Regions from separate parts of the Erythrobacter sp. W36 genome, predicted to be linked through region 1. Evidence: predicted binding sites of a transcription regulator. Region 1 holds the regulator's gene; each other region holds the start of a gene.
The links. Region 1 encodes LexA, which represses DNA repair genes until DNA is damaged. Its sites were predicted from a motif close to GTTCCNCNCTTGTTCT; they were not measured.
Positions count from the first base shown of each region.

Region 2: the regulator LexA is predicted to act here: its motif matches at 1,704-1,719, upstream of recA (recombinase RecA).
Region 3: the regulator LexA is predicted to act here: its motif matches at 1,712-1,727, upstream of AC0V6U_RS07475 (putative DNA modification/repair radical SAM protein).

Region 1 covers NZ_CP200281.1:1,200,505-1,204,493, reverse strand. Annotated here, with positions in the region: gene moaC (cyclic pyranopterin monophosphate synthase MoaC) at 1-472, shown strand, start outside; gene AC0V6U_RS05940 (MoeA family protein) at 469-1,068, shown strand; gene AC0V6U_RS05935 (molybdopterin molybdotransferase MoeA) at 963-1,673, shown strand; gene lexA (transcriptional repressor LexA) at 1,806-2,507, shown strand; gene AC0V6U_RS05925 (ComEC/Rec2 family competence protein) at 2,542-3,873, opposite strand.
Region 2 covers NZ_CP200281.1:952,805-956,793, reverse strand. Annotated here, with positions in the region: gene alaS (alanine--tRNA ligase) at 1-322, opposite strand, end outside; gene recA (recombinase RecA) at 553-1,617, opposite strand; gene AC0V6U_RS04740 (DUF4139 domain-containing protein) at 1,796-3,526, opposite strand; partial or broken gene AC0V6U_RS04735 (DUF4139 domain-containing protein) at 3,541-3,989, opposite strand, start outside.
Region 3 covers NZ_CP200281.1:1,526,712-1,530,700, forward strand. Annotated here, with positions in the region: gene AC0V6U_RS07470 (UdgX family uracil-DNA binding protein) at 1-455, opposite strand, end outside; gene AC0V6U_RS07475 (putative DNA modification/repair radical SAM protein) at 452-1,696, opposite strand; gene AC0V6U_RS07480 (phosphoribosyl-AMP cyclohydrolase) at 1,990-2,559, shown strand; gene AC0V6U_RS07485 (PilZ domain-containing protein) at 2,649-2,972, opposite strand; gene AC0V6U_RS07490 (DUF6504 family protein) at 3,089-3,989, opposite strand, start outside.

The DNA.
Region 1 (3,989 bases):
GAGCAAACTCACCCATCTCGGCGAAGACGGCGCAGCCCGCATGGTCGACATTGGCGGTAAGGCCGCAAGCGAGCGTGTCGCGATTGCCTCTGGCCGGATCGCGATGACGGCAGAGACGCTGGCCGCCGTGCGCGATGGCAATGCGCCCAAAGGCGATGTGCTGGGGACCGCGCGGATCGCCGGGATCATGGCAGCCAAGCGCACAGGCGAGCTGATCCCGCTGTGCCATCCGCTCGCGCTCGACGCGGTGGAGCTCGACTTCACCTTCGAACAGGACGCGATCCGGGCAACCGCCCGCGCCTCGCTGACCGGCAAGACGGGCGTTGAGATGGAGGCGATGGTCGCGGTGTCGACCGCGCTGCTCACGATCTACGACATGGCCAAGGCGGTCGATAAGGGCATGGTGATCGGCGAAGTCCGCCTGATCGAGAAGCGCGGGGGCAAGAGCGGGCATTGGAAGGCCGACCTTTGAGCGCTCTGCTAACCCTGGAAGACGCGCAGGCGCGGCTGCTGGAGCTCGCGCCAGAGATGGCGACATGCGAGCTGCCCGCTGAGGAAGCGCTGGGGCGTTACCTAGCGACGGACCTCACCGCACGGCGCACGCAGCCGCCCGCCGATCTGTCAGCGATGGATGGCTATGCGATTGCCGGTAATGGCCCGTGGAAGCGCGTGGGAGAGAGCCGAGCAGGCACGCCGTTCGCAGGCGCATTGTCCAGCGGCGAATGCGTACGGATATCGACCGGAGCGCATATGCCAGATGGCGTGGACCGCGTGCTGATCCAGGAGAATGCGCATGTGGACGGCGCACTGGTGACCGCCCGCGATACGCCGCTGCGGCGGGAAAGCACGTGCGGATGCGCGGCTTCGACTTTGCTGAAAGCGATACGGTCCTCACCGCTGGCACCCGCATCGGGCCAGGGCAACTCGCGCTCGCGCTATCGGCGGGCCACGGACGGCTCAGTGTGCGAGCGGCTCCGCGCGTTACTGTGCTCGACAGCGGGGACGAACTGGCCGCAGACCCAGAGCAATGCGGCGCGGACCAAATCCCGGCAAGCAACGGCGCGATGATCGCCAGCATGCTGCGCCCGCTCGGGTGCGATGTGGCGCGCATCGGCCCCGTGCCAGACGATCACAGCGCCTTGGCGAGCGCGTTGACCAAGGCGGAGGATGCGGACATTCTCATCACCTCCGGCGGCGCATCGGTGGGCGATCATGACCTGATCCAGCCTGCGCTCGAGGCATGGGGCGCTGAAATCGCGTTCTGGAAGGTCGCGATCAAACCCGGCAAGCCGCTGATGGTAGCGACGCGGGAGCGCGCGCGTGGCACGCGGCAAGTGATCCTAGGTCTGCCGGGCAATCCTGTCTCGAGCTTCGTGACGTGCTTCCTGTTCGCTCTGCCGCTGGTGCGAGCGGCGATGGGGGCTGCGACTCCCCTGCCCACAGCTTTGACATTGCCTCTGGCGGAGGGCCTGCCAGCGATTGGCAAGCGGCGCGAGTTCCTGCGCGCTGTTCACGATGGTCGCACGGTGCGCCGCGCAGGCTCTCAGGACTCCAGCGCGCTCGCGGCATTGGCTGCGGCGAACTGCCTGATCGTGCGGCGCGAGGGCGCGGATGCGGCGAGCGCTGGAGAGCTCGTTACCGCATTAACCCTCGAGAATGGCGGTATTGCGTGAGTTGCCGACTTGACTCGGTGAATGAAGTTTCCTAATTGTTCCGCATTCGTTCACGTTATTGGTGCGCGAAATGGTCCCTCGCCACCCTAACCGGCGCTGGGGCGATCGACCTGTTTTAGGGAGACTATCGTAATGCTGACGGCAAAGCAGCACGAATTGATCCGCTTTATCCAAGAGCGGCTTGAAGAGACGGGAATTTCACCCTCTTTTGAAGAAATGAAGGAAGCGCTCGACCTTAAGAGCAAGTCGGGTGTGCACCGACTGATTTCGGCTTTGGAGGAACGCGGCTTCATCCGGCGACTGCCCAATCGGGCCCGCGCGCTGGAGGTGATCAAACAGCCTGAGGATGCAACGCCTGCTCCGCGCGCTGCGGCGGCGGTGGCCAATGATGTGGTCTCTCGGGCGACATCCATGCCCAGCGCGAATGACACCAGCCCAGAGCCCGCAAATGACGTGATCGAGGTGCCATTGCATGGTCGGATTGCGGCGGGCGCTCCAATTGAGGCGCTTGAGGGCCAAAGCAGCCTTCCCGTGCCGGCGGCATTGCTGGGACCGGGCGAGCATTACGCGCTTGAGGTGTCTGGCGATTCGATGATTGAGGCCGGCATCTTCGACGGTGACTTTGCGCTGGTTAAGCGCACGGACTCGGCGCGCGATGGCGAGATCGTCGTGGCCTTGGTGCGGGGCGAGGAAGCAACGCTTAAGTACCTCCACCGCGACAGCGGGACTGTGCGACTTGATCCGGCCAATGCGTCCTATGACGCGCAGGTCTATCAACCGGGTGAAGTCCAGGTTCAGGGCAAGCTCGCAGGCCTCCTGCGGCGCTACCATTGATTGTGATGTGAATAGGTCGCGCGGGGTGGCTGACTTAATCGTCGGCTTTCCCGCGCCACCACCCATGCTGGCCTTGAGAGCTGGCGACGCTGGTAATCCGCTCCGATGACAGATCGAGCGCCAGCCCTCCGTGCTCTTGCAGGAACCCGCGATCGGCTTTGAGCCATTTGGGTTTGCAAGACCACGGCAGGTAACGGTCAGCCACGACGATGTCGGCTCTCGCGCAAGCGGCGGCGAGCGCGCGTTCCTCGATCAGCTCTCGGTTTCTCGCCATCAGTATGGTCCAGTCGCGGCCTCCGCGCTCAATCTGGAGAAGGCAGAACTCGGTAGAACACCGTGCGCCGGGCCATTCCGCCATCGGAATGGGATCAGCAGAAACGCTGGCGAGTTCGAGCAGGTTGTCTCTTGCATAGGAAGAACGCGAATTGCGCAGCGACAACAACGTGTCATCCATCGTCACACCAACATGGCGACCATCGCGCCCGATCAGCACATCAGGAATTGGCGTCACCATCAGCATGATCGAAGCCGCAGCAACGGGCGCAAACCCCAGCAATCGCGCGCGCCCATTCCACAGCGCAAGCCACAGCGCGCCGATGACAAACAGCGCGATGGTGAGCCTGCCCATCTGCGGCATTAGCTTGACCGAACCGGGCTGGCTCGATGTCCAATGCGCAATCGCAAGCAATAGCTCGAGCGACCGCTCAACCAGCCACCAAGCGGGCGCGCCAAGGCCGATCAGATCGAGGAACAACGCAAATGCGATAAGCGGCATGGAGATGAAGGTGACAAGCGGGATCGCGATGACATTGGCAAATGCACCGTAAACCCCTGCCCTGTGGAAATGGAACAAGACAATCGGCATCAACGCGATCTCGATCACCAGGCCGGTGATGAACAGCATGATCACCCGCCTGCCGACATGCCTCAGCCATGTCTCCTCCCGAGCGGCGAGGAATGCGCGCACGGGCCCAGAGCTCGACAGCGCCACAATCGCGATGACTGCGGAAAAGCTCATTTGAAAGCTCGGTCCAACCACCGATTCCGGCCAAAGCAGCATCACGAAAATTGCCGCCATCGCCACCATTCGGAGCGACAACGCATCGCGCCCCATCGCGAGCGCAATCAGCACCAGCATCGCCGCGACGCAGCTGCGCACGGTCGGAACCTCTGCCCCCGTCAGCAGCGTGTAGCCGACCCCTGCCAATGCCCCCGCCCCCGCGGCTAGGATTGGCAGACGCACACGCAGCGCCACCGCCGGAAAGAGAGCCAGCAACTTCAAGGTCACCAAATAGGCCGCCGCGATCACCGCGCTCACATGCAACCCGCTGATTGAGAGCAAGTGAGTTAGGCCCGCATCGCGCATCGCGATTTCGTCGGCCTCTGCAATCCCGCCCCTATCGCCGCTCGCGAAAGCCGCCGCGATTGTCCCTGCTGAACCGTCCACCCGCTCGCGAACGTGGGCCGACAGCACGCGCTGAA
Region 2 (3,989 bases), 250 kb from region 1:
GGATCGCCTGCTCTTTGAAATAGTCGCCAAACGAGAAATTGCCGAGCATTTCAAAGAAGGTGTGATGCCGCGCAGTGTAGCCGACATTATCGAGGTCATTGTGCTTGCCCCCGGCCCGCACGCACTTTTGCGATGACGCGGCGCGCGGTGCGGGCGGGGTCTCCAGACCCGTAAATGCGTTCTTGAACGGCACCATGCCCGCATTCACGAACATCAATGTCGGGTCGTTATAGGGGACCAGCGGTGCACTGGGCACTTCAGCGTGGTCAGCATTCCCGAAGAAGTCGAGAAAAGAGCGGCGAATATCGTTTGTCGAAGTCATTGCGGGAATGCAGTTAGGCAATCACGCGGTCAGCGACAAGCCACCGCGTGATCAATGCACACTGAGTTCGCAATTCTTCATAAGTTCGGTGCTGCTTCAGACCGGCCCGCATCCGCCGATTTTGCATAGGCCAAGCGGAGAGCAGACGCAGAAAAGCCGGCATCGCCAAGGGGGATGGCGCATGCCGGCTTTCCGATTTTCCGAATGCGATAACCGCACTCGCTTGAGGATCAGTCGTCAGAGTCCGCGTCCGGCCCTGTCATCATCTCCTCGGCAACCTCGTCGGTGCGGCCGCGGATGGCGGCTTCCAACTGATTGCACATCTCTGTGTTCTCTTTGAGGAAGGTCTTGGCATTTTCACGGCCCTGACCAATCCGTACGCTGTCGTAGGAGAACCAGCTGCCTGATTTTTCTACGAGGCCTGCCTTCACGCCCAGATCGAGGATCTCACCGATCTTGGAAATGCCCTCTCCGTACATAATGTCGAATTCGACCTGCTTGAACGGCGGTGCGACTTTGTTCTTCACCACTTTAACGCGGGTCGAGTTGCCGACCACTTCGTCACGGTCTTTGATCTGGCCTGTACGGCGAATGTCCAGACGAACCGAAGCGTAAAACTTAAGCGCGTTGCCGCCAGTCGTCGTCTCTGGGTTGCCGTACATAACGCCAATCTTCATCCGCAATTGGTTGATGAAGATGACCATGCATTTGGAACGGTTGATCGACCCGGTCAGCTTGCGCAGCGATTGGGACATCAGCCGCGCTTGAAGGCCGACGTGGGAGTCGCCCATCTCGCCTTCAATTTCTGCGCGGGGGACAAGCGCCGCGACCGAGTCGACCACCAGCACGTCAATCGCATTGGAGCGAACCAACGTGTCAGTAATCTCAAGTGCCTGCTCACCCGTATCAGGCTGAGAGACGATCAGTTCATCAATGTCGACACCCAGCTTATTGGCATAGACTGGATCAAGCGCGTGTTCCGCATCGACGAAAGCCGCCGTGCCGCCAGCCTTTTGAGCCTCTGCAATCACATGCAGTGCCAAGGTCGTCTTACCCGAACTTTCTGGGCCATACACTTCAATAACGCGGCCCTTAGGTAGCCCGCCAATACCAAGCGCGATATCCAGTCCAAGCGAACCACTTGGAATGGATTCAACATTCATTGCTTCGCGAGAGCCGAGCTTCATTGCTGAGCCTTTACCGAAAGCGCGATCTATTTGCGCAAGTGCAGCGTCGAGCGCTTTTTGACGGTCCACGGTCTTTCCTTTTTCTACCAATTTCAGACTTGCAGACATCGCATGGCCTCCTTGACTTGCCTAGGGCCGACAAATTGTTATCGACCACCCCTTGTGGAGACAGCTTGTACCCACTTTGTTCCATAAGAACAAGTAGGGAACATGAGAAATCGTGTCTGGCGGTTCAGATGAAACACGCAAACATCTGAAATTACATTGGAAAAGCCGCAGAAAAAAGTTAGCTGGGGTCTCGAATTGACCACCGGAACGTGCGTTCCGAGTTGGCTGGAACATCCACTTCCGCAATAATCCGGCCATCTTTGATGCGAGTCTTAGCGCCTTTGAGACGCACCTCCCAAATGGCCGAGTCGCCAAGATCAAGCCGAACACTAATCGGATGCGAATTGGCGTTGGTGATCTCCGCGCCATTTCCGAACCAGCTGTTCATATTGCCGGTCGTCACTGGGCCAGGGGCGGGTAGGCATTTCGAAAAGACCTGATTGCTCTCACCCATTTCCAGCTCGACGTCCTGATCCTCAGCGTAATCGCGCATATCAACGTCAGCGACCAATTGCGGACCGAAGCTGCTCGGTTCGAACACAGTGAGGCCGCCCTGAGGCAACGCCACGCCCAGCCCTCGTTCAGTCTCGTTCTTGGTAACGAGCAACATGCCTGCGCGTTCAAAACCAGGATTGGGCTGCCCTTCACCCGTGACCGAAAATCCACAGCTCACCGTGTAAAGATAGCGCGCATCGACCTCTTGCCGATTGAGAAAGGCGATCTGTTTGAGCCCTTTGGCTGAGACATTCACCCTCTCTGGCACGCGGTACAGCTTAAGGTCGCCAAGCTGTTCTTCCACCGCTTGCATGACTTCCGCTTCGCCAACGGGACCCGCCGCGTCGGCCATTGCCATCACTGGTGAAGGAGCGGAGAGCTTCATCCGAAACTCATTGCGGCGGCCATTCACCACGATCGACTGAGGCGATGGAACCGGAGAACCAGCAGCCGTGCTGCCAATTGGATAGCATGTTAGGCGCAGTGGAGCAGCCCGAGGCGGAGTCGCAAGGCTGCGGAAATCACTGACCACGCTGAGCGAGCCTGCAATCACCAACAATTCTGCATCGTCAAAGCTTTGGCCATTGTCATTGAGGATCGTGAGCCAGCTCATCAGGCCGAGTTTGAAATTGCCGTTCTCCCCTCGCCGCGCTGCGCCCGCGGCCGCGCCGTCCTCCGGGTCAGGCAAGGTTGCAACGTAATTGGCCTGCCAATCGAAGCCCCATGCGAGATAGGTCAGGACGACTTCATATGTCCCCCCGCTCGCATCCTGGGTATCGATGGTGAAGATGGGTTTGGCCGAAAGACCCTTTGGCACGCCGTCAAAGGTCAATCGCTCTGGCAAGCCAGCGCAGCGCACCGCCTCATATCCTTGGTCGGTTTGCAGCACCAAACCGCCATCCGCGCGCGTGCGCACGATCGCGGATTGAGCCTCTTCCACACCGGTCGCAGGATTGGTCCGCGTCAAAGTCACACGGTTGCCGAGCGCGCCGTTCACAAGAGCCGCGGGTGAGAGGAGGTCCGCATTGCGGTTCTTCTCAATCGTTCCGCCGGGCAGGCCAGAGACGATTGCGCTGACGCCGACCATACCCTCGGCCACACCTTCAAAGCGGATGGTCGATTGGCCAGGCGGCAGAGTGACCGTGCGGGTCTCGCTGATCATGGCGAAACCTTGCGGCCAACGGCGGTTCATCTCTTGGCCAAGCTGCCTACGCGGATCGCGGTAGACGGTGACCGAAAGCGATTGCGGCGCAGAAGCGTCGACGGCCTGCCGCGCTGGCGGTGCTTGGACTTGGGGTGCAACTTGCGCTTCGGGCGAGCTGACCGCCGGGCTGTCCTGCGCGGCGGCAGGCAAGCCGACAGCCGCGCTGGCCATTAGGCCAAGCGCCAATCCAATAGATGCGGGGCTCCGCATGATCGCCCGCCCCCTTAGTAACGGGTTTCGTATGTGACGCGCACCACGCGCTTGCCATTGGCGGGCACGGGCACGATCCATTTGCGCCGATCGTAATTGATCTGTTCGCCCGTAATGTCCTCGCTAACCACTCGGTAATCGTTTGACCAATATCCACGGTAAAGCCCGCTTTGGGTGAGATCGACATCGATTGAGCTGCTTTTCGCATTGGTCAGCGTGTAGCGCATGGTTGTGCGGTAATATTTCTTGGGGCGCTCAACCTCGACTTGGCGGGTGGTTTCGCCATCCTCCAGCACACGGAACCGCGCGGTGCGCTCCCATTCTGAACTGGTGATCTCTTCGCGTTTCTCAATCTCTGCCTGCACAAAGATATCGAACACATCGCCCGTTCTCAGCGACAGCTCGCTGCCCATCGGCGTATGGCCAATATTGTTCTCGCCGATGAATTGCGGCGTGCCTTGGT
Region 3 (3,989 bases), 330 kb from region 1:
CGAAAGCGGACAAAGGCGTGCATTTTGTGGCTGTCGCGGCGCACCGACTTGTCGAGCTCCTCCACCCGGCGCACATCGAGGTCGGTCTTGTCCTCCATCATGCGCGGATTGCTCTGAAGCCGCCACAGCAGACGGTAGAGCAGCGCAAAGCGTTCTGGATCGGAATGCAGCGCCGCATTGCGCGCTAGGCTCAGGAACCGCTTGCTCGCCCGCGCAGGCCGGGAATCTCGATCTGGCACGGGCAGACGCTTGGCTAGCCCGGAAGCGCCGTTTTGCGCAAACAGATCGCCCGTCCCACCTGGCTCGATCCAAGAGACTCTGTCTGGAGGCACTTCGCATTGGACCAGCGCACGCGCCTGGTCCCGCCAAAACGCAAAATCATCCGGAGCTGGCAATTGCACAGCGTAATGCGCGCCCATGGACGGCGCCCGTGTTGAGAGGGCCTGCCCGCTCATGATGCAAACAGCTCCAGCTGTTCCTGCTTAGGCGCGAGCAGGCTGCGCAAATCCGCCCGGTCTGTCAGCGTCGTCGGGCGCCAATCAAGCGCGGTAATAAAGGGGCGCACCTTGGCGATCGATTGGGTCAGCCGCGCCACGTCATCAAGCCGCAGGGTCCGGTGCCGCCGTGCAGCAATGATGCGCCGCACCGCTGTCGGCCCCAACCCTGGCACGCGCAGCAGCATCTCTTTGCCCGCGCGGTTCACATCCACCGGGAATGTCCCGCGAAATTTGAGCGCCCAGGCAAGCTTCGGATCAATATCGAGCGGCAGATTGCCATCCGCATCCGTCGCCTCGCACACCTCGCCCGGCGCATAGCCATAAAACCGCATCAGCCAGTCAGATTGATACAGCCGGTGCTCACGCAGCAAGGGCGGGCGTTGCAACGGCAAAACCGCGCTGGCATCGGGAATGGGCGAAAAGGCGCTGTAATAGACCCGGCGCAAACCAAAGGAATCGTAAAGCTGGCTCGCCTTGCCAACGATATCCGCATCAGACGCCCGGTCCGCACCGACGATCATCTGGGTCGATTGGCCCGCCGGGGCAAAGCGCGGTGCGTGGCGAAAGCGTTTGCGCGCATCCTTTGCCTCGATGATGTCGTCCTTCGTCTTGGCAATCGCGCCTTCGATCTGCCGCTCGTCTTTATCAGGCGCGAGGCGGGTCAGACCGCTGGTCGTTGGCAATTCGACATTGATGGAGACCCGATCAGCATACAGCCCCGCCTGGCGCACCAGCTCCGGATCCGCCTCGGGAATGGTCTTTAAGTGAATGTAGCCGCGAAAATCATACTCCTCGCGCAGGATGCGAGCGGCCTCGACCATCTGCTCCATCGTGAAATTGGAGCTTTTGATAATGCCCGATGAGAGGAACAGTCCCTCGATATAATTGCGCCGGTAAAAATTGAGCGTCAGGTCCGCAACCTCTTGCGGGGTGAAGCGCGCACGCCGCACATTCGAGCTTTTGCGGTTGATGCAGTAGTGGCAATCGAAAATGCAGTGATTGGTCAGCAATATTTTGAGCAATGAAATGCACCGGCCATCTGGCGCATAGGCGTGGCAAATGCCCATCCCCTCGGTCGATCCGATCCCTTTGCCGCCCAGCGAGTTCTTTTTCGCCGTCCCCGAAGACGCGCAAGAGGCATCATATTTCGCCGCATCAGCGAGAATCTCGAGCTTTTCTAAGAGCGATTTTTGAGCCATCGGAACATCCCTTTTGTTCCTTATATGTTCTAATTGAGCTCAGTAATAGTGCGGAATTTGCAACCGCAAATCGAACGAGTAGCGATGCCTCACTGAGGGTCGATATCCGCCGCTCATAAAAGAAATCAGACAAAAACGCTCCGATACGGGAACCTCCTCAGCCGTAGTGAGTATTTTGCACAAGTCCGGGCCCCTCTGGCGAGCAATCGTGCTCGTGATGTCGGACGGTAACATGCGGCCATGACCGCGCATCTATGACGGGGGCGCCACGCTCCCCCGCAAGGGAGTATGAAATGAAGAAGTTTGTTTGTGTTTCTGTACTCGGAGCAAGCGCTCTGACACTGGCAGCTTGCGGCGAGACTGCGACTGCTTCGGCCGACGGTTCCGACAGCAACCCAATCACTGCAGCAGAAGTAGAAGCCGCTCAGCAAGCATGGGGCGAAGGCATCGTCGCCATCGGCGCGACCTTCACCGAAGAAGGCGATTTCCGCGCACGCGCTGAAGAGCACATCAACACCCACTATGCTTACGGCGATGACGCGACGATCCTGTTCAAGCCGACTTTGGCCGCTGAAGATCAGTTCCGCGAGAGCTTCGATGAAGCGCTCAGCTATTTCGTAGGCACCGAAGGCACTGAAGATGGCGGTTTCGCGATCGCCCCTTACACCGCAGTGCGCTGGGAAAATAACGGCACCGTGATCGACGAAGATGGCGATATGGCGGTTGCCATGGGCAATTACTTCTTCACCGGCACCGATGGAAACGAGACCAAAGTTGAGTATTCATTCGCCTATGAAAAAGACGAAAATGGCGAGCTGAAGATCGTTCTTCACCACAGCTCACTGCCTTTCAATCCGAGCTAATCGCTCAAAATTGACACGCTGAATGGGGTCGGTGCCTAGCGGCATCGGCCCTTTTTGCGTTTAGCGATGGTGAGATTTGAAGCGCGGGCTTACTTTTTGCCCGGATCGAAATCGCTCAGGCTGACGCCGTTCTGCTTGCATAGGTGATCAATGATCGCTGCGTGCATCTGGCCTTCAAAGGCAACACCAGCGAACTCGCCTTCAACCCAGGCGATTGTTCCCATTGGCGCGTTGATACCATCAACCTTCATCACCACTCGGTCGCCGATGCTAGCAAAGCCAGACTTGGCTTTGATCTTGCAGCCCCCTTCGGAGATGTCGATCAGATCAACAAACACCACGCGCGAGCGAACGCGGCTTTTGACCATCAGGCTAAGCGGCTTTCTATCGGCCGTACGAGGGATGCTGTGCATGTTCATGCTGCCTACGTAGCCAAAAACCGTAAACGAATAATAACCGAGGCGTTGAGGGAGCGCACAAGACACAGTTAACGCCGCGCATGCTTAGGCGGCGCTGAGTAGCCAGAGAGCTAGGCGCACAGCCCCTGCAAATACCATGCAGGCATACCTCCGCGCCCATCATCAGCGAGGCCGTGGCGATAGATCCAATAGCGCTGCCCCTTGGCATCTTCGATCCGGTAATAATCGCGTAAACGCACGCTGGAGCGCTCCCGCCACCACTCGGGCGCAATCCGTTCAGGCCCCTCTACGCGCACCACTTCGCGCACTTTTCCGCGCCAGCGAAATCGCTGAGGATAGCCATCAGGCGAGGCGTAAAGCACAGAAATGACCTCTGCTTTATCAAGCATTTTTAATGGTCTGCGGTAGAATTCTAATGTATCTTGCGAAGCCGCCTGATGCTCAAGCGGGGGCACCCAGACCTGCGCGCGCTCGGGAATATGGCTGGCGTGCGGGATCGGCCGTCGCACCGCCTCTGGGCCAAGCCGCACCTTCAGCCGGTCAATGCAGGCGGCCAGCGATGTGCCGTGCTGCTCAGCAGCGGTTTCAATATCGCCCTGCCCCAATGCCAGCGGTTCTGACCAGCTAGCCCGCAGGCGCACAATCTCAATCCCGAAACCGGCGTCAATATCCTCAAGTTTGTTGGTGAACAGCCGGGTAATATGCGCCGCGTCGCGGGTGGCCGCCGCCAATTCCAGCTTTCGCACCAACACTTCGCCATCGACCCGCCACAGCCCAAGCTCGAGCCTGCGCGCGCCTTCGCCTTTGCCCTCCAGCTCGCGCGCCATATCTGCGGCGAGATCGGACAGCACCTGATCGAGCAGGCTGCGATGACGGATCGGCTCCATCAAGCGCCGCTGAACCAGAGGCATGGTCTGCGCGATCACGGGCAGCAATGGCTCTGGCACTTTGCCCAGCAATTGATCGAGCCGGATCAAGGGATTTGCAGTGGGCGACTTGCTGCGAAAACGG